Regions from separate parts of the Sphingomonas sp. NY01 genome, predicted to be linked through region 1. Evidence: riboswitches for the same ligand, from Rfam matches in the RefSeq annotation. Region 1 holds a riboswitch; each other region holds the start of a gene.
The links. A riboswitch is a leader RNA that binds a small molecule or an ion and turns the genes downstream of it on or off. The one in region 1 is predicted to bind cobalamin.
Positions count from the first base shown of each region.

Region 2: it holds a riboswitch for cobalamin, as region 1 does, so the genes downstream of both, NPJ82_RS06205 (TonB-dependent receptor) here and NPJ82_RS16915 (DUF1852 domain-containing protein) in region 1, are expected to answer to the same signal.
Region 3: it holds a riboswitch for cobalamin, as region 1 does, so the genes downstream of both, NPJ82_RS01865 (HoxN/HupN/NixA family nickel/cobalt transporter) here and NPJ82_RS16915 (DUF1852 domain-containing protein) in region 1, are expected to answer to the same signal.

Region 1 covers NZ_CP101723.1:219,907-226,941, forward strand. Annotated here, with positions in the region: gene NPJ82_RS16910 (methionine synthase) at 1-537, opposite strand, end outside; gene NPJ82_RS16915 (DUF1852 domain-containing protein) at 563-1,546, opposite strand; cobalamin riboswitch at 1,672-1,895, opposite strand; cobalamin riboswitch at 2,043-2,243, shown strand; gene NPJ82_RS16920 (acyl-CoA thioesterase) at 2,348-3,112, shown strand; gene NPJ82_RS16925 (transposase) at 3,524-3,898, shown strand; gene tnpB (IS66 family insertion sequence element accessory protein TnpB) at 3,895-4,242, shown strand; gene NPJ82_RS16935 (IS66 family transposase) at 4,286-5,857, shown strand; gene NPJ82_RS16940 (helix-hairpin-helix domain-containing protein) at 5,974-6,180, opposite strand; gene NPJ82_RS16945 (hypothetical protein) at 6,633-7,001, opposite strand.
Region 2 covers NZ_CP101722.1:1,237,036-1,244,070, reverse strand. Annotated here, with positions in the region: gene cobO (cob(I)yrinic acid a,c-diamide adenosyltransferase) at 1-91, opposite strand, end outside; gene NPJ82_RS06210 (aminotransferase class I/II-fold pyridoxal phosphate-dependent enzyme) at 88-1,059, opposite strand; gene NPJ82_RS06205 (TonB-dependent receptor) at 1,064-2,995, opposite strand; cobalamin riboswitch at 3,135-3,342, opposite strand; gene cobU (bifunctional adenosylcobinamide kinase/adenosylcobinamide-phosphate guanylyltransferase) at 3,368-3,880, shown strand; gene NPJ82_RS06195 (TetR/AcrR family transcriptional regulator) at 3,911-4,537, shown strand; gene NPJ82_RS06190 (glycosidase) at 4,574-5,689, shown strand; gene NPJ82_RS06185 (alpha-amylase family glycosyl hydrolase) at 5,686-7,035, shown strand, end outside.
Region 3 covers NZ_CP101722.1:365,405-372,439, forward strand. Annotated here, with positions in the region: gene cobN (cobaltochelatase subunit CobN) at 1-2,734, opposite strand, end outside; gene cobW (cobalamin biosynthesis protein CobW) at 2,742-3,791, opposite strand; cobalamin riboswitch at 3,976-4,179, opposite strand; gene NPJ82_RS01865 (HoxN/HupN/NixA family nickel/cobalt transporter) at 4,201-5,244, opposite strand; cobalamin riboswitch at 5,429-5,671, opposite strand; gene crtY (lycopene beta-cyclase CrtY) at 5,960-7,035, shown strand, end outside.

The DNA of each region.
Region 1 (7,035 bases):
TTCGTCGAACTGGATGATGTCGACGCCGGCGGCCTCCAGCTCGCGCGCTTCTTCGTTGAGAATGCGTGCGAACTCCCATGCCAGCTTCTCGCGGCTCCGGTAATGCGCGTCGTAGAGAGTGTCGATCATCGTCATCGGCCCGGGTAGTGTCCACTTGATCGGCCGGTCGGTCTGGGCGCGCAGGAAGCGAGCATCGTCGACGAACACAGACGTCGACCGTGAGACGGCACCAACGACGGTAGGCACGCTGGCGTCATAACGGTTGCGGATGCGCACCGTCTCGCGCTTCTCAAAATCGACGCCGTCGAGATGCTCGATGAACGTCGTGACGAAGTGCTGCCGCGTCTGCTCGCCGTCCCCCAGGATGTCGATGCCCGCCTGCCGCTGATCGTCGACGGCCAGGCGCAGCGCGTCCTGCTTGCCCGCAATCAGTTCCTCGCCCTCTAGCTTCCACGGCGACCACAGGCTCTCGGGCTGGGCCAGCCACGATGGCTTGGGCAGACTGCCCGCGGTCGTCGTCGGCAATAGTGTCGTCATCAGTAATACCTTTGTGTCGTGGGGATCAGAAGCCGCAGGTCGCAGACCAGCGTTGCAGCGCGGCAGCGTGCGGCTTGATGAAATGCTCTTCAGCAAATTTGCCCTGCTCAATGGCGAGGCGGCTGCGCTCTTCACGATCGTAGACTATGCGGGTCAGCGAATAGTCCTGATACCTCAGGCTCGGCTGATAATGCTCCGCCGCCACAGAATTGGCGTTGTAGATTTCTGGACGATAGATTTTCTGGAACGTCTCCATCGTCGCGACGGTGCTGGCGAGTTCCAGGTTGGTATAGTCGCTGACCAGATCGCCGATATGGTAGAAGGCGAACGGCGCGACACTATGCGGCGGCATGAAATACCGCACCTTCATGCCCATCTTCGCGAAATACTGATCGGTGGGTGAGAATTTGTCATTGCGATACTCGACGCCCAGGATCGGATGCACGTTGGCGGTCCGGTGATAGACCTCCTTGCTCGACACGCTCAGGCAGATGACCGGGTGCTTACGGAACGCGGTGCGGTACGCGCTCGATGCGAGGAAATGCTTGAACAGGTTGCCGTGCAGATCGCCGAAGCCCTCCGGCGCGCCGCCACGTCCGGCCTTCAGATGATCGGGCAGGACGACGCTGAAATCGTAGTCACGCACGTAGGAAGAGAAGTTGTTGCCGATCATACCATCGCTGCGCTCGCCGCTGACCCGGTCGGTCACAGTTGTGTGCAGGATCTCGATCAGCGGGAAGGCTTCGTCGTCGGCATCGTTCCCGAGCGTGAGCGCGGCCGAGACGATTTTCAGCTCCAGCATGTAGCGATCACCCTTGGGATTATCCCAGTGCATCAGCGCGTTGAAGCGATGGTCGATCATCATCAGCGTGTTGCGCAAATTCTCCTGGCGGCTGTCCCCGCGCGCGAGATTGGCAAAGTTGGTAGTGATGCGCGTGTTGTCGGCCGGACGATAGTTTTCGTCGAACGGGATACTGCTGATCGAGAATGTAAACCCGCTATTCGTCATGACTCAACCCTGGCTTTACGGGCGGGAGGTCAGGCGAAATCGCGCAAGGCGTGAACAGGCCCGGATGGCGGCAAGCCACGGACCGTCGCATCAAGCGCGATCCACCGGAGGAACCCCCGTCCGAGGAACGTTATGGCGTCGAAGGCAGGTCTCCTGGCTCACGGGTCAACGCGGTGGCTCCGGCCTTCCCAGGCTCCTTGCGGGAGCCCAGTGACACGAAATGGAGCCGCCACTCGCCGCTTACAGTTGCGGGGGCAGCGCCGGATTCTGCCCCGAAGGACACCACCGACTTCCCGTCTTAGCCCCATCGCCACGCCTGGGATGGGGAACCTCGACATATCCGTTCAACACCATTAGCCCGATGGTGTCAACGTTGATATAAAGATATCTTTATATCTTCATCTCCTGCGAAGCGCAGTCGTGATCGTGATGACTTCGACTGTGCCATGCGGTGTCGAAAATCCCCCCTGGTCTTGACCTATAGGGACGTTTCCTGCGACCCTGGCACGGTCAAGGTTCCTTCGCCGGATGGCCGAAGGCTAAGACGGGAAATCGGTTCAATGCCGATGCTGCCCCCGCAACTGTAAGCGGCGAGTAGAAATCCCCTCGTGTGTCACTGGCGCTTTGGCGCTGGGAAGGCCGGGATTTTGACGACGACCTGCGAGCCAGGAGACCTGCCTTCGACGCCATAACGACCACCGGCGGGGTGCCCGGTCTGGCCGCTGCGTTGCTGCGGGAGAGGTGTAACTCTCTCGCTGGTAGCTGGCGTCTGGATATCCTCGCGCATGATTGAGGACCAGGATGCCACAGGACTATCGCAGCACTTCCATCCAGCTGATCGACATGGTCTTCCCGGGCGATGCCAACCATCACGGCACGCTGTTCGGCGGTGTGGCCCTGGCGCATATGGACAAGGTCGCTTTCCTCGCCGCATCACGCCATGGCCGCGCGGCCTTCGTCACCGCCTCTTCGGAGAAGATCGATTTCACGGCACCAGCCCGGATCGGCGACATGGTCGAGGTGACAGGCCGGGTCGTGCGGGTGGGGCGGAAGTCGCTCGACGTAGAGGTCGAACTGATCGCAGAGGCGCCGGTATCCGGCGAACGACGGCTGTGTACGCTAGGCCGTTTCACGCTCGTCTCGGTCGGAAGCGAAGACCCTCTGCCGCCGATGGGCGAGACGGTCCCGCATGATGCGGCGGAGCCATTGCGAATGGTCGAGATGATTTTCCCGAACCAGACCAACCATTACGGCACCCTCTATGGTGGCGATGCGCTTCGCATGATGGGCAAGGCGGCCTTCATTGCCTCAACGCGCCAGGCACGGGCTGTCATGGTTATGGCAGCATCTGACCGGATCGACTTCCGTTCCCCTATCCGGGAGGGGGAGATGGTCGAGCTAACTGCCGGAGTACAGATGACGGGGCGCAGCTCTGTGCGGATCAGTGTGGATCTGAGCGCCGAGGATTTAATATCCGGGGAACGACGACATGCGGCCACGGCGCTGTTCACGATGGTTTCGGTTGATGGAGATGGTCGAGCAAAGCCGCTTGGTAGTATCGGATAACACGGCCCCCCAAACTTTCCCAAAAAGGAACCTCCAACGGGACGGCTGACGGTCGCAAGGCGCGCCGAACGGCAGGGAAATAGCCGTTTTCCCAAAATATGTTCCCGATTGCTCATTCCCGAAATGGCCGGTTGGAGACGGAGAAATGGGACGATCCGGCCCGTGAAATGGACTCGCCTTTGGCATCCGCCCGGAGCGGATAATGTGAGCAGCCATCCTCGATTGCGAGCAGCGCCCGATGATGGCGAGCTCGCTGACAGCTAATTCGAGCACGATACCGCCCGCCAGTGTAAGCGTGGTCAGCAGGCCGCCTTGCGGTAGCGCCGGTAGCCGGGATGCTTGCCGCCTTTGAAGAGGGTGCGGGCGGTGCAGGAAGTTATCGGTTCTACGACCAGTCATACGAGCACTCGTATGACTGGTCGGATAGAGGTGGTCGGCCGGGTATCGGGTCGACGGCGATGGTCCGACGCGGAGAAGCTGGAGATTCTGGCCGAGGCGTTCCGGCCGGGGGTTCGGGTCTGCGATGTCATCGCACATCGCGAGGTATCGAGCAGCCTAATCTACACGTGGCGCAAGCAGCTGCACGAAGGCAAGCTGGCCGGGGCGATGCCGTCGCTGCCGGTATTTGCCGAGGTGCAGGTGGCGGAACTGACGCCGTCAGCGCCACAGCCGGCACCATGTTCATCGGGGCTCATCCACATCGAACTGCCGAGCGGTGTGCGGGTAAGCGTCGACGCAGGCGTGGATGCAGGCGCGCTGGCGCGGGTGCTGTCGGTGCTGCGGTGAGCCCGGTGCCGCTACCGACGCGGGTGTTCCTGGCGTGCGGGGTGACCGACATGCGCAAGGGCTTCGATGGTCTGGCGGTGCTGGTGCAGCAGGTGCTGGCGCAGAATCCTCATTCGGGTGCGCTGTTCGCGTTCCGGGGCAAACGGGGACATCTGGTCAAGCTGCTGTGGTTCGATGGGCAGGGGCTGTGCCTGTTTTCCAAGCGGCTCGACCGTGGCCGCTTCGTCTGGCCGGTGACCGCGACCGGCACGGTGGTGCTGACGCCGGCGCAATTGTCGATGCTGCTGGAGGGCATCGACTGGCGACGCCCCGAGCGGACGTTCGCGCCGACGCTGGCGGGGTGAGAACGGCGGTTTTACGCCGCTTTTGCTCGCTCGCCGACCTGCAATCTGCTATGAAGACAGCGTGTCGGAAGCGCCTGTTTCCCCTGCAGATGCCACCGCGCGGATCGCCGCGCTGGAGGCCTTACTCGCCCGGGCCAATGCCGCTCTGGCTGCCCGCGACCTGCTCATCGATACGCTGCGCGGACAGATCGCGCGGCTGCGGCGGATGCAATTCGGCGCCTCGTCCGAGAAGCTCGGCCGCGAGATCGAGCAGCTCGAACTGGCGCTGGAGGAACTGGAGACGGAGCGCAACGCGCCTGGGCCTGAGATGGCCGACAGCGGCGTGGCGGTTCGGCCGGTGCCCGTCCGCAGTCTTCCCGGACATCTGCCGCGCGAGGAGGTCGTCCATGAGCCGGCGTCGGGTGCCTGCACCTGCCCGGACTGTGGCGGTGCATTGCGCGCGCTCGGCTCGGACGCACACGAGATGCTCGACATCGTGCCGGTGCGCTGGCGGGTCGTGCGCAACGTCCGCCCCAAATACAGCTGCCGGGTGTGCGAGAAGATCGTCCAGGCTACCGCCCCGGTCAGCGCCGTGGCGCGTGGCAAGGCCACCTTCGCTACGCTGGCGCATGTCGTCGTCTCGAAGTTCGACCACCATTTGCCGCTTTACCGCCAGGCCGAGATGATGGCCGCGCAAGGGCTCGACATCGACCGCTCGACGCTGGCGGGCTGGACCGGACAGGCCGCGGTGCTCCTCGACCCCATCGTCAGCCGCATCCGTGACGAGGTGCTCAAGGCCGACAAGATCCATGCCGACGACACGCCCGTGCCGGTGCTCGACCCCGGCCGGGGGAAGACCGCGACCGGGCGGCTATGGGTGTACGCAGCCGACGACCAGGCGTCCGGCGGCACGGCGCCGCGCGCGACCTGGTATCGCTTCACGCCCGACCGCACGGCCGCGCACCCGATGGCCCATCTCGCCGGCTTCCGCGGTTTCCTTCAGGCCGATGCCTATGCCGGCTATGACGGGCTCTACCGCAGCGGCGTGACCGAAGTCGCGTGTTGGGCACACTTTCGCCGAAAGGTCTTCGATCTGCACGAGCGGTCACCCACGCCGCTGACAACCAACATCCTCGAGCGGATCGGCACGCTTTACGCTGTCGAGGCCGAGGTCCGTGGCCAACCACCCGACGTGCGATGTCGAGCCCGACAGGAAAAAAGTCGACCGCTGGTCGACGCCTTGCGCGAGGTGCTCGACGCCAGCTTGCGCCGCCTGTCGTCCAGGTCCGACATGGCAAGGGCCATCGCCTATGGCACGAAGCGCTGGCCAGCGCTGTCCCGCTTCCTCGACGATGGCCGCCTGGAGATCGACAACAATATCGCGGAGCGTGCGCTGCGCGGTGTCGCGGTCGGACGCCGCAACTGGCTGTTCGCCGGTTCGCGCGCAGGCGGCGAACGGGCCGCTGCCATCTACACCGTCATCCAGACCTGCAAGGCCAACGGCGTCGATCCGCAGACCTATATCGCAGACGTCATCGCCAAAGTCGCGGCAGACTGGCTTGCCAGCCGATGGGATGAACTCATGCCGTGGAACTGGATGCCGCCGGCACATCAGCCGACCGCACAAGCCGCATAATCCGCGGTCTCCACATCACGCTTACCCGCCAGTGGCAGAGAGCGTGAGCACAAAATCGCTTCGATGGCGAGCAGACGCCGCTATGTTTGCGAGCCGCTACACCTAGCCGCGCATACTCAGGCGTCGCCGACCGTCAGCGCGGTGCGACCATCGTCAGCCTTCCCGGTCAATCCGGGCACCTCGTCGAGTTGTCGAAGATCGGTGAAGCGGCCGCGCTCGCCGCGATAGCGTACGATCTCGAAGCCGTGGCCTTTCAAGGCTGGGACGGCGTCCAGCTCCTCGGCCGAGGCGGTATTGACGTTGATGAGCGCTACATTGTCCAACGTTAATCCTCCGTGCAATGACGCGAAAACGCGTAGCCCCGTCTTGGTTGCCACGGTCGCGGGGACGAAGTGCCTCGTTATGCGTTCAGCGGGAGCGGGAGGGTTAACTATGATCGCGGATCACATATTTTGTCGCAAGCAGGCGGAGGTCGAGCGGCGAGCCGCGGCCGAGGCAACGCTAGAACGCGTGCAGGAACGCCATTTGCAGTCCGCCTTGAATTGGGACCGTCTTGCCCAACGCGGTGAGCTAACGGAGCGTAATCGAATCCGAAAGGGCGCGGCGATCGCAGAGGGCTAAATGGCGCCTCGTTGCGTTTGGGGAGAAATCAACAAGGCGCCGGTTGGACCAAGCGCTGGGCTTCGGCATCGGTCATCAATTGAACAGTCTTCCTATCGCGCTGTTCCGGCACCCGGACAATATCGCCCAACCTGGTGCTAGTCGCCCTCGCCGATCAACGCGGTGGCGCTGGCCGGCGCAGGTGCTGAAAAGCTTGAACGTCTGGGAAGAGCTGGCGCGGAAGATCGAGCAGCCACCCCGACGCTGTCCAGCATCCGATCGCCGCGAGTAGCCAGACGCCGATGTAGGATTGGCCGACGACGTCGTAGACGAGGGTGCCATAGGATTTGATGAGCCAGACGAGCAGGGCGCCGAAGAGGAACATGCGCGTCCACGTGTAGCGACCGGTGATGCGCCGCAGGCTGCGTTCGAGATTGATCACCGGATCTTGGCCGGGTTGTCTGCGGTGCTGATCCATGCTGCCGTTCTCCCCGCGATCATCGATAGCGTAGACTGCAGTCCGAGAAAACTCGATCGCCTTCACGGTTGCTCCAAATCAGCCGCAGAGCTCCTAAATA
Region 2 (7,035 bases), on a different replicon from region 1:
GCGTGCGCCTGGCCTGCATCTTCTCGCGCGCCGCCTGCATCCGCTTCATCTTGGCGTTGTGGCGGGCATAGTCCTCGGGCGTATCGGTCATCGCTTGAACTCCTGTAACGCGTCGGCCAGTCGCCGCACCGCGGCCGCGTCTCCGGGCAGGCCGATGCGCAACCGGTCCGGCTGGTCGGCCAGCGGCCGCACCAGGATCGCACGCTCGGCCAGATGGCGGAACAGGCGCCCGGCACCGGGTACCGCGACCAGCCGGAACAACCCCGCCCGCCCCGACACCGCGAACCCGGCTGCATCCAGTACCGCATCCAGCGCCACCGCCGCATCCCCGATCCTGCGCACCTGCTCCACCTGCCACGCCGTGTCGCCATAGGCCTGCGTCCCGATCGTCACCGCCGGCCCGCTCACCGGCCAGTCCCCCAGCAACGCCCGCAAGGCGTCCGCCAGCGCCGGCGCCGCGATGACGAAGCCCAGCCTCACCCCCGGCAACCCATAGAATTTGCCGAACGACCGCAGCACCACCAGCCCCGCGTCATCCATCGCCGCCAGCCCCGGCGCCGGGTCGGCATAGGCCTCGTCCACCACCAGCATGCCGCGCGCCAGCAGGTCGCGGGCGCTCACCGGGTCCAGCCGCCGGCCGTCGGGGTTGGCAGGGCTGGCAAGTATGGTCAGGTCGTGGCCGCCCTGCCCCAGCGCCTCCCACGCGATCGGCACCGCCGCCGGCCACGCGGCCCGGTGCCCGCCATAGCCCGGCACCACCACCGCCGGACGCTCCCCCGGCATCAGCAGCGCCAGCAGCCGCATCGCCAGGTCCGTCCCCGGCACCGCCACCACCGCGCGCGCGCCGGGCACCCCGAACGCGCGCGCCGCCGCCGCCTCCAGCGCCGCCACCGCCCCGCTCTCCGGCAGGCACGCCAGCCCGGTTTCCGCCACCGGATAGGCCCGCGGCGCGATCCCCGTCGACAGGTCGATCCAGTCCTCGCCCCCGAACACAGCCCGCGCCTCCGCCACCCGGCCGCCATGCACGTAGAACGGTGCCAGATCCCCCGCGCCGATCATCGCCTCAATACGCCACCCGCACGCCTACAAACCCCGCCCGCCCCTGCTGACCGTAATCGAGCACCGTCTGGTAGCGTTCGTCGAACAGGTTCTCGATCCGGCCATAGACGGCCAGATTGCCCGTCACCGGCATCGATGCGCGCAGGTCGACCAGCGTGTACCCATCGAGCCGGCGAACATTGGCCGCATCGTTGAAGCTGTCGCCGACACTCGTCACCGTCGCCCCCGTCTCCAGCCCGAACGCCCAGCGGTAATCGGCATTCACCGTCACGCTGTGATCCGGCCGCCGGGCCAGCCGCCGCCCGAAACCGGCGGTGCCCGCCGAGCGATCCTCGGCGTCCAGATAGGTATAGGCCGCACTCAGCCGCAACGCCTCGACCGGCACCAGCGCCAGGGTGAACTCCAGCCCCTGTGACCGTGCCCGCGCGACATTGTCATAGGTACCGAACGGCCGCCCCGCACAGATGCCGGAAAGCGGCGCGGCGCACGACACGAAGGTGATCAGGTCGCGCGAGGTGCGGTGGAACCATGTCGCACTCGCCTCGATCGCACCGTCCAGCGCGCGCTGCGTAATGCCCGCGTCCCAGCCCTTCGACCGTTCGGGATCGAGCAGCGCGTTGCCATATTCGCTCTGCAACTGGTACAGCGTCGGCGCCTTGAACCCTTCCGAATAGCTGCCCCGGAACAGCGTATTGCCGCCATTGGGCGACCAGACGCCGCTGGCCGATACCGTGGTCGCGCCGCCGAACACGTTATGGTCGTCATGGCGCACGCCGCCCGTCACGGTCAGCCCTGCGACGGGCGTCACCGCCAACTGGCCATAGACGCTGAACAGCCGCGCCCGCCCGCGCGTTTCCGGCCCGCCAAAGCTCGTGGTGGTGAACCGCGTCACCTCGCGCTCCGCGCCGAACGTGCCCTGCACCGCGTCGCTCAGGTCGAGCAGCCCCTGATATTCTATACGCTCGTTGCGGCCATTGCCGCGAAACGTCTCGGTCGGCACCCCGTCCGGATCGATGTTGCGCCGCCGCGTCTGCGTATAGGCATAGCCCAGCCGGTTGCGCAGCCGCCCGTCGAACAGCGCCAAGTTCGCGCCGCCATAGCCGACGAACTGCTTCGACGTGCCATATTCGCGCGTATCGCCAAAGGTGAAGGCGGGTGCGGGAAAGCCGTCAATCTCCGTCCGGCCATCCGAATAGAATCCGCGCAGGTCCAGCGACAGGTTGGTGGCAACGTCCACCGTCACGCTGCCATTGGCGCCGTAGTTGCGATATCCGTCGCGCTCGGTCCCGCCGGCAAAGGCGGACAGGCCGTCGCTGGTGAAATACCCGCCGCCAAGGCTCGCCGCGACCGGCCCCGCCTTGCCCGACACGTTCGCGAACACCTGCCCCGTATCGCGCCAGCCCCCTTCCGCGCGCGCGTTGACCGACAGTGCCTCGGTCGGCTGCCGCGTGATCAGGTTCACCACACCGCCGATCGCCTGGCTGCCCCACAGCACCGACTGCGCACCCCGCAGCACCTCGATCCGCGCGATATTCCCCACCAGCAATCCGCCGAAGTTGAACCCGCCGCCGGGCGCCGACGGATCGTTCAGCTTGATGCCGTCGATCAGTGCCACCGTCTGGTCGGTTTCCGCACCGCGGATGCTGACCCCGGTCTGCGTGCCGATCCCGCCGTTGCGGGCGATGGTCACGCCGGGCGTCTGGCGCAGCAGGTCGGCCACCGCCACCGACTGGCGCCGCGTGATCTCGGCGGTGTCCAGCACGCTTATCGCCTGGCCCACCCGGTCGATCGGTTGCGCGGCGCGGTTGGCCGTCACCACGATGCGGTCGTCGGCGCCCTGCACCTGTTCCAGTCCGGCATTGGACTGCGCGCTCTGGCCCCAGGCCGGCAGCGCGGCGAGCAGCACCGGCGCCGCCAATAGATATCGAATCGTCACAGCTCTTGTTTCCCCCTTCGCGTTCGCAACAGGGGGCACGCGCACGGGCGGCGCCGAACAAGCCCCGCTGCACCCACGCCCCCAAAGACGTCGTCACGCGAGGATCATTCCTCGATCGCCCGGCACACCCCGTCCGCGCGAAGGACAGACCGCGACAGGCAGGTCTCCTGGCTCCCGGGTCAGCGCCGCGCCCGGCCTTCCCGGATCAACTCCAGTGGCATGGGGATGGGCGAGGCTCGCCGGTCACAGTTGCGGGGGCAGCTTCGGATCACGCCGGCCCGGTCCGGGCGTCGCTTCCGAATTCCCTTTTCATCCCGTCTCCGGGAACCTGTCACGCTTGCGCCCTTAGGCGGGGGCGGGCACGGGGGCAAGATGGCGACGACGTTGTTCCTCGGGGGTGCCCGCTCGGGCAAGAGCCAGCTGGCCCAGACCGCGGCGGAGCGCTTCGCCGCGCCGCTGATCTACTGCGCGACGGGCCAGGCGTTCGACGACGAGATGGCGGAGCGCATCGCCCGGCACCGTGCCGATCGCGACGCGCGCTGGACGACGATCGACTGCCCGGTCGCGCTGCCCGCGGCGATCCGCGAGGCCGTGGGCGGTGCGATCCTGGTCGATTGCCTGACCCTGTGGCTGACCAACGTCATGCTCGGCGATCACGACGTCGCTGCCGCCCGCGCCGACCTGCTCGCCGCGATCGGCGAAGCGCGCGCGCCGCTGTTCCTCGTCTCCAACGAGGTGGGGCTCGGCCTCGTCCCCGAAACCCCGCTCGGCCGCACCTTTCGCGACGAGGCCGGCCGGCTCAACCAGGCGGTGGCCGCGGTGGTGGAGCGTGCCTATTTCGTCGCCGCCGGTCTGGCGCTGCGCCTGCAGCCGCCCGATATTTGACGTGCGCGACCCCGCCCGCAAAAGAAGATCATGCCCACCGACAAACGCACCACCGGACGACCCACCCGCGAACAGGCGCAGCAGATCAACGACCTGGTCCTCACCGGCGCGCGCGAGGCCTTTTGCTGCCGCGGCATCGACGGCACCTCGATGGAGGAGATCGCCGCTGCCGTCGGCGTCAGCAAGCACACCATCTATCGCCGCTATCCCGGCAAGATGGCGCTCCTCGATGCGGTAGTGACGCGCGACCTTGAGCGACTGGCCGAGGCGTTCGTCGAGGGCGACGGCGCGGAAAATCCCCTCGCCTCGCTGAAGCGCGCCTCGCGCCATTTCTTTGGCTTCTGCCTGTCGCCCGACAATGTCCGCTTCATGGCCTTTCTCACCTCGGAGGCCGCCTATTCGGAGGAGCTGCGCACCCGCTTCGCCGCGTGGAACCGGATCATGTCCGCGCCCATGCTCGACCGCATCCGCCACGCGCAAGCCGCCGGGCTGCTCCGCCAGGCCGATCCGACCTGCCTCTACCATCTGCTGGGCGACCTGCTCGACGGCCCGACCCGGCGCCTCCAATTCGGCCTGCCCGATCCCTTTTGCGGCCTTTCGCCGGATGCGTTTTTCGAGGAACGCTGGCGCGTCTTCCTGCGCGACGCCGCGATCTGAAGGAACGCCGGCCCACGCCGCCGCGTTCGCGCCCGCATGGCCGACGACTTCCTGATCTTCCGTCCCGACGATGTCGACCTCGCACGCTCGCCGCTGCGTCGCGGGATCGCCGAGCCGACCTATGTGCTGGGCGCGTTCAATCCCGGCATGGCGCGATTGCCGAACGGCAACCTGCTGCTGATGGTCCGCATTGCCGAGGCACTGGCGCAGCCGGTGGTGGACGGCCATGTCCGCGCCATCCGCTGGACGCCCGGCGGCTATGTGCTCGACCGCTACCCCCTTGCCGGCGTCGACATGACCGACCCGCGCCAGTTCGCGCTGAAGGGCCATGCCCACCGCATGCTGGCGCTCACCTCGCTGTCCTGGCTGCTGCCGGTCGAACTCACCCCCGATGGCGAGCGCATCGTCGCGGTCCATTACGACAAGGTGATCGAGCCCGCCGCCCCCTATCAGGATTACGGGGTCGAGGATGCCCGGATCAGCCGCATCGCCGATCGCTGGTACATGACCACCTGTTCGGTCTCTGCCGAGCGTCACTGCACCACCCTCCACATCTCCGACAACGGCATAGATTACCGGCTGGAGGGGATCGTCCTCGATCATCAGAACAAGGACATGATCCTGTTCGAAGGGCTGGTCGGCGACCGCTTCATGGCGCTGACCAGGCCTTTGGGAGAGGTGTATTTCGCCTATCCCGAGGACAGCCCCTATGTCGGCGGCCCCGCGATCAACTTCGCCGCCTCCCCCGACGCGCTCCACTGGAAGCCGCTGGAGGCACCCGGCATTCGCGCGCGCAAAGGCTCCACCTCGGCGATGAAGATCGGCGGCGGCACGCAGCCGGTGCTGACCGATGAAGGCTGGCTGACCCTCTATCACGGCGTCGAGCGGCGCGAGACGGTCGGCATCTATCGCAGTTTCTGGGCGCTGCTCGACCGCGACGACCCCACCCGCATCCTGCGGCTGGAGGACGATGCGCCCTTGATTGAGGCCGCACCCGCCCTCACCGCCGACATCGCGCACCAGATGTACCTGCCGACCCCCGTCGTCTTTTCCACCGGGCTGGCCGATGGCGGCGACCATTATCTGGTCGCCAGCGGCGAGGCCGATCTCGCCTGCCGGATGACCCGCCTGCGCAAGGATCGCTTCCGATGAGCATATCGGCCCCGGACGTGACCACGGAAGCACCATGGTGGCGATCCGCCGTCCTGTACCAGATCTATCCCCGCTCGTTTCAGGACAGCGACGGCGACGGCATCGGCGACCTGAACGGCATCGCCGCGCGGCTCGATTATCTGGTCGATCTCGGCGTCGATGCGATCTGGATCTCGCCGATCTTCCCCTCGCCCATGGCCGATTTCGGCTATGACGTGGCGGATTATTGCGGGATCGATCCGCGTTTCGGCACGCTGGCCGATTTCGATGCGCTGCTCGCCGCCGCCCATGCCCGCGGGCTGAAGATACTGCTCGATTTCGTGCCGAACCACAGTTCGGACCAGCATCCCTGGTTTCGCGAAAGTCGCGCGTCGCGCACCAACCCGAAACGCGACTGGTATCTGTGGCGCGACGCCGCACCGGATGGCGGCGTGCCCAACAACTGGATCAGCGATTTCGGCGGCCCCGCCTGGGAATGGGACGAGGCGACCGGCCAATATTACTATCACGCCTTTCTGAAGGAACAGCCAGACCTCAACTGGCGCAACCCGGATGTGCGTGCGGCGATGCTGGACGTGCTGCGCTTCTGGTTCGCTCGCGGCGTCGATGGCTTCCGCATCGACGTGCTGTGGCACATGGTCAAGCACGCCGATTTTCCCGACAATCCGCTGAACCCCGCCTGGCACGTCAGCATGGGCGAGATGCACCGTGTGCTGCAACTCCACTCCACCGACCAGCCCGAGGTGCACGCCATCGCCGGCGACATGCGCCGCATCGCCGACGATTACAGCACCCCCGGCGAGGAGCGCGTGCTGATCGGCGAGATCTACCTGCCGCTCGAACGCCTGATGCACTATTACGGGCAGGACGAAAGCGGCGTCCACCTGCCCTTCAACTTCCAGTTGATCGACGCCCGCTGGGACGCGCGCACGCTGGCGCAGATGATCGCCGATTATGAGGCAGCGCTCCCCCCCGGCGGCTGGCCCAACTGGGTGCTGGGCAACCATGATCGCCCACGCAGCGCCACCAAGCGCGGAGCCGAACAGGCCCGTGTCGCCGCCATGCTGCTGCTCACCCTGCGCGGCACGCCCACCCTTTATTATGGCGACGAACTGGGGCTGGAGGATGCGACCATCCCGCCCGACCGGGTGCAGGACCCGCGCGAGTTGCGCGAACCCGGCCTCGGCCTCGGCCGCGATCCGGTTCGCACACCGATGCCATGGGATGCCGGCCCCCATGCCGGCTTCTCCACCGCCGAACCATGGCTTCCGCTCGGGGCGGACTGGCGGACGCGGAACGTCGCGGCCGAACGGGATGACCCGGCCTCGATGCTGTCGTTGCACCGG
Region 3 (7,035 bases), on a different replicon from region 1:
CTTCGTGCGCAGCATAGTCGGCGGCGAGCAGCAGGTCGGTTTCGGGCAGGTCCTGGACGTGGACGAAGCCTTGCGCCGTCTCGACCCGTGCGGCGATGCCGGCGGGGTCGTGCGCGTCGCCCGCGTCGAGCGCGTGGGCGGAGGCGGCGAGCCAGGCGTGGCCGGCGGCGGCGCGCGCCTGTGGCGTGTAGGTCTCGCCGAGGTCGCCGAGGCCGATGCCGTAGCGTCCGGGGGCGGGGCCGTAGACGCGGGGGGTGGCTTCGCGGGCGGTGAAGGGGTTGCGGTCGACGGGTTCGTCGCGAAGGGCGAGCGCGCGGACGGCTTGGCCGAAGAGCTGGATCAGGGTGGGAAAGGCGTCGCGGAACAGGCCGGAGACGCGCAGCGTGACGTCGATGCGGGGGCGGTCGAGCCGGGCGAGGGGCAGGATCTCGAAACCGGTGACGCGGGTGGAGCGGTGGTCCCATACCGGCTCGACGCCGAGCAGGTGGAGCGCCATGGCGAATTCCTCGCCCGCGGTGCGCATCGTGGCGGAGCCCCAGAGATCGACCACCAGGGTGCGCAGCCAGTCGCCCTCGTCCTGGAGATGGCGGCGGACGAGTTCGTCGGCGAGGCGGATGCCCTGCTGGTGCGCGGCGCGCGAGGGGGTGGCGCGCGGGTCGATGGTGTAAAGGTTGCGGCCGGTGGGCAGCACGTCGCTGCGCCCGCGATGGGGCGAGCCGGCGGGGCCGGGGGGGACATGGGCGCCGGCCAGCCCGGCCAGGAGGCCGGCGCGCTCGGCCTGCCCTTGCGGACCGCGGCCATAGACGTGCAGGCCGTCGCCATATTGGCTGTCCTTCACGTCGCAGACGAACGCGTCGATGCTCGCGATGTCGGTGCCCATGGCGAGGCCGGCGGCGGCGGCTTCGTCGGTGATGTCGGTGCGCAGCCGGTCCCGGCGGGCGGGGTCGAGGCCGTCGGCGCTGGCGAATTCGTCGAGCAGCGCCTCCAGCCGGGCGAGGCCGGCGCCGGTGCCGCTGCGGACCAGCGGCGGGGGCGCGTGGCCGAGGGTGACGGCGCCGATGCGGCGCTTGGCCTGCGCGGCCTCGCCCGGATCGTTGACGATGAAGGGGTAGAGGACGGGCAGGTCGCGGACCAGCGCGTCGGGCCAGCACGCGCCCGACAGCGCGACCGCCTTGCCGGGGAGCCATTCCAGGGTGCCGTGGGCGCCGACGTGGATGACGGCGTCGGTGCCGCGGGCGTGGAGCCAGAGGTAGAAGGCGACATAGGCGTGGGACGGGCAGCGCGACAGGTCGTGATAGTCGTCGGCGCGGGTGTCGGGGCGGCCGCGCTCGGGCTGCAGCGCGATCAGGGTGTTGCCGTGGGCGATGGCGGGGAAGTGGAAGGCGTCGCCGGCCGGTTCGCCCCAGCTTGCGAAGAGGTCGTCGCGCAGGGCGGGGGGGAGCGTGGCGAGCGCGGCGCGGTAGTCGGCAAGCGGCCAGCGAATCGTGCGCGTGGCGAGGGCCTGCGCCAGATCGGGGGCGGGGGGCGCGCCGATGTCTTCGAGGATGGCGTGGGTGGAGGCGATGGCGTCGAGGCCGACGGCGTGCGCCATCTGGTGTGCCTTGCCGGGATAGGTGGAGAGGATGATCGCGGTGCGGCGCCGTGTGGCGGGGGTTTGCCCGAGGCGGACGTGCGCGGCGACGCGCGCGGCGATGGCGGGGACGCGTTCGGGGTCGGGGCGGTGGCGGCGGGGGGCGAAGTCGAGCGCGGGGTCGTGAGGGGCGTCCTCCTTGAAGCTGGCGACGCCGACGAAGAGGCGGCCGTCGACCTCGGGCAGGACGATGTGCATGGCGAGGTCGGCGGGGGAGAGGCCGCGGGGGGCGTCGGCCCATGCGGCGTGGGTGGAGGTGGCGAGAGCGACCTGGAAGATCGGGGCGCCCCCTGTGTCGAGGGGGGCGGAAAAGGCGGTGGCGTTGAGGATGGCCGCGGGGGCGAGGTGCGCGATCCAGCGGTGGAGCCAGCCTTGTGCTTCCTCGGCTTTCAGGGAGGGGAGATAGAGGGGGAGGACGGCAAATCCGCGATCCTCCAGCGCCGAGCGAAGTGCGGCGATGGGGGCCATGTCGTCGGCGACGCGATAGGCGCGGTAGAAGAGGATGAGGACGATGGGGGCCTTGGCGGTGAGCGCGAAGGCGGCGGGGCAGGTGGGGTTCCAGGCGCCTACGGGGGGGATGGGAGGTGGGGCTTGTGCTTCGACTTCGCTCAGCACGAACGGGAGGTTGGCGGCTTGTGCCAACAGGTCGAGCGCTTGGCCGGCGGCGGTGGGGCCGCCTTGTTCGCAAAGCCCGGCCAGCGTGCGGAGCAGGGGGACGGGGAGCGTGGAGGCTTTGTCGAGGCGCACATCCTCGCGGCCATCGGCGGGGAGGACGGCAAGCGCGATGCCGTGGTCGCGCGCGATGCGCTCCATCTGCGACAGGCCGTAGCTCCAATAGGAGGGGCCGCCGATCAGGCGGATCAGGATCGCCTTTGCATGTACCGCGGTGCGCTCGACATAGGTGTCGACCGACAGCGGGTGCGCGAGCTGCTCCAGATTGGCGAGGCGCAGCGAAGCGCGCCCCGCCCCCTGCCAGCCGGCGGCAAAGGCACGCAGATCGCTGTCGGAGAAGGAGAGCACCAGCAGGTCGCCGGGGCTTTGCCCCAGATCCCGTGGCACGGCGCCCTCCTCCAGTCCGTGGCTCTCGCGAAAGACGAGATGCATGGCCGGATCAGCCCGCCAGCGCGGTCCGTATCGCGGGCGGGTCGATGCGGTCATGCTCGGCGATGACGACGAGGCGGGTGGCGCGCGCCTCGTCCGCGCGCCACGGCCGGTCATATTGCGTGCGGACGCGGCCGCCCACCGCCTGGACGAGCAGGCGCATCGGCTTGCCCGACACCGCGGCATAGCCCTTCACGCGCAGGATGTCGTGCGAGGCGGCCAGCGCCTCGATCCGGGCGGCGAGCGCGTCGGGCGTGGCGATTTCGGGCAGATCGACGACGATGCTGTCGAAATCCTCATGCTCGTGATCGTCGGCACCGTCATGATGCGAGGGGCGGGCGGCGATGTCGTCCTCGGCGGCGGCGCCGAGACCCAGCACGACCCGCGGATCGATGATGCCGTCGGTCAGCTCGACCACGGGCAGCGGGCGCGGCGCCTGCGCGGCGATGACGGCGCGGGCGGCGGCGAGGCCGCCCGGCCCCGCGAGATCGGCCTTGGTGAGCAGCACGAGATCGGCGCAGGCGAGCTGGTCCTCGAACACCTCGGCCAGCGGGGTTTCGTGGTCGAGGCCGGGGTCGGCGGCGCGCTGTGCGTCGACCGCGGCGAGATCGGATGCGAAACGGCCGGCGGCGACCGCCTCCGCATCCGCCAGCGCGATGACGCCGTCGACGGTGATGCGCGAGCGGATCGCGGGCCAGTCGAATGCTTTCAGGAGCGGCTTGGGCAGCGCGAGGCCGGAGGTTTCGATCAGGATGTGATCGGGGCGTGGGTCGAGCGCGAGCAAGGCTTCGACGGTTGGCACGAAATCGTCGGCGACGGTGCAGCAGATGCAGCCGTTTGCCAGCTCGACGATGTTTTCCGCCGGGCAATCGGGAATGGCGCACCCCTTCAAGATGTCGCCGTCGACGCCGAGCGTGCCGAATTCATTGACCACGACCGCGAGGCGGCGGCCGTTCGCGGCGCGGATCAGGTGGCTGATCAGCGTCGTCTTGCCCGCCCCCAGAAAGCCGGTGACGATGGTGACGGGGACTTTGGATAGATCCGGGGAAAGATCCGGCATGTGCATTCTCCGCCCGCGCCTTGCATCAACGACAAAACGGACGGGGCTTGCCTGACGGCGGGCACGCGGACTCCGGGCGGACGCGGGGCAGGCGTCCGAAGCCACGCACCGGTTGCGACCCCGGCCGCATCCAGTGTCGTCGCTCAGACGGAGAACCGTGCCTTGGCCATCCCCTGGACCCGGGCAAGAGCGACACCGCGCCGGCAGGTCTCCTGGCTCACGGGTCGTCGCGATCGCGGCACGGCCTTCCCGGATCGAAACCCAGTGGCTGCCCCTACAAAGGGGCGTGTGCCGCGCGCTCTCCGCTTACAGTTGCAGGGACAGCCGTGGATTTGCACCACATTCCCATTCAAAGCCCTTGAGGGGCACCGGCGCGCGTCGGGGCGGATGATCCGCCCCGGCCACGGCTTTAGCGGGCGGGTGCGGGGCCGACAACAGGCGTGTCGTCGAACCGCTTCCACCGGTAGATGGCGAAGCTGACCAGCCAGCAGGCGACGAACAGCCCGACGATCGCGAAGCCCAGGCCGTTGAAGCTGCCGCCGAGATCGGTGGCCAGCGTCCACACGCCGCCGCGAAGGTCCAGCTTGTCGGCGATCAGGGCCAGCGTCTCGATCCCGCCGATCGCGATCGCGACGATCGCGGAGACGAGGGTGATGGTGATGTTGTAGTAGAGTTTTCTGATCGGCTTCACGAACGCCCAGCGATAGGCGCCGAGCATCACCACCCCGTCCGCGGTGTCGACCAGCGCCATGCCGGCGGCGAACAGCGCGGGCAGGACGAGGATGGTGGCGATGCTCATGCCATCGGCGGCCTGTGCGGCGGAAAGCCCCAGGATCGCGACCTCGGTCGCGGTGTCGAAGCCGAGCCCGAACAACAGGCCGAGCGGCGCCATGTGCCAGCTTTTGGTGACCAGCCGGAACATCGGCCGGAACAGCCGCGACAATGGCCCGCGCGCGGCGGTGAGCATGTCGAGATCGGCCTCTTCATAGATGCCGCCGGCGCGGACGTGGCGGAAGCTGGCCCAGACCGAGCGCAGGATCAGGAGGTTCATCGCGGCGATGGCGAACAGGAAGGTGGCGGAGATGCCGGTGGCGACGACGCCGCCGACCTGTCCGAACGCCTCGAACCGGGCGAGCGCGTTGGCGGTCAGCGCGACCGCGACGGCGGCGACCAGCACGATGGCGGAATGGCCGAGCGCGAACCAGAAGCCGACGGCGACCGGGCGCTGGCCGTCCTGCATCAGCTTGCGGGTGACGTTGTCGATCGCCGCGATATGGTCGGCATCGACCGCGTGGCGCAGGCCCAGCCCCCAGGCGAGCGCGGCGGTGCCGAGCAGCAGCGCATCGTGGCGGGCGAGCGCAAGCGCCCAGGCCCAGCAGGCGAAATTGGCGAGGATCAGCAGCGCGAACAACGCGGCGATGCGGCGTTTCAACGAGGTATTGGATCGGGTCATGCGGCAATCCGGCGGGCGTCCGACATGACGGGGGCCTGCCACCGGCGCGAACCGGTGGCCGGCGCCGCAGGGCCGGCCGGACGCCATGAGCGGCCGGCCACGCGTCGCCGTGGCGGCCCCCGCCGCCTGGGTGCGCGTCGCTCAACGGACCAGCCGTGCCGCGGCCATCCCCTGGACCGGCGGACAAGAGCGACCTGACGCCGGCAGGTCTCCTGGCTCGCGGGTCACAGCCACGGTGCCGTACCTTCCCAGATCGAACGGTCGACCCGTTCGGTCCAGTGGCTGTGCCCTTGATGGGGCACGTCCGGCACCGCGCTCGCCGCTTACAGTTGCAGGGACAGCCGCGGATTGGGGCGGCTCGACGGCCGCCTTTCACCGTGTTCCCTTTTAAGCCCCTTGTGGGGGCACCGGCGCGATCGGGGGTTGGGGTAGGGGGTGTGGGGGCGGGGGGCAAGCTTCTTCGATCCCTCTCCCCCACGGGGAGAGGGAAGGGGCCCGCTGCCGTCAGGCAGTGGGAAGGGTGAGGGGATGCCGCGGGCGATGCGCTGCTTGGCGGCCCCTCACCCTCCCACCGCTTCGCGGCGGGCCCCTCCCTCTCCCCGGAGGGGAGAGGGGCCACATCGGCAGCGCACGGGCGTCCTGATGCTCCCGGTGGGGAGAGGGTGCTTTTGCGTAAGTGGTTTGCGTCGTGCGCGGTTTGGGGTAGCGAGCGGATATGGCTTCCATGATCGCATGCGATGTCGCGATCGTCGGTGCGGGTCTGGCGGGTAGCCTGGTCGCACTGGCGCTGAAAGGACGGCACCCGGACCTCGACGTCCGGCTGGTCGATGCGGGCGACAGCATCGGCGGCAACCACCTGTGGTCGTTCTTCGGCAGCGATGTCGCGCGCGGCGACCGCTGGATCGTGGAGCGCGCCGTCGCCCATGCCTGGGCCAGCTATGACGTGGCGTTTCCGGCGCATGGCCGGACGATCGCGCAGCCCTATTACTCGATCGAGAGCAGCCGGCTGGACCGGGTGGTGCGCGCCACCCTGCCCGAACAGGCGCTGCTGCTAGGGCGCAAGGCGCTGGGCGTATCGGCGACCGCGGTGGTGCTGGCCGATGGCGACCGGATCGAGGCAAAGGGCGTGATCGACACGCGCGGGACCGGCGACCTGTCCACGCTGGATTGCGGATGGCAGAAATTCGTCGGGCGCGAACTGGCGCTGGCGGCGCCGCACGGGCGCGAGCGGCCGGTGGTGATGGATGCGACGGTGAAGCAGGTGGACGGTTACCGCTTCGTCTACGTCCTGCCCTTCGGGGTCGACCGCATCTTCGTCGAGGACACCTATTATTCGACCTCCGCCGACCTCAACCGCGGGGCGATCGTGCCGCGGCTGGAGCGATATGCCGCGGCAATGGACTGGGACGTCACCGAGGTCGTCCGCGAGGAAGCCGGCGTGTTGCCGGTGGCGATGGGCGGCAATTTCGAGGCCTATTGGCGATCGGGCGGGGCCAAGACGCCCAAGGCCGGGATGCGCGCCGGGCTGTTCCACCCGACCACCGGCTATTCGCTGCCCGATGCGATCCGCACGGCCAGCGCGATCGCGGCGCGGCGCGACTTTGCAGGCGCGGACCTGCACGACCTGACCTATGGTCTGGCGCGCGACGCCTGGGACGCGCGCAAATTCTATCGTATGCTCGACACCATGCTGTTTCGGGCCGCCGAGCCCGAGGAACGCTACCGCGTGCTTGAGCGCTTCTATCGACTGGCGCCCGGCCTTATCGGGCGCTTCTATGCAGGACAATCGAC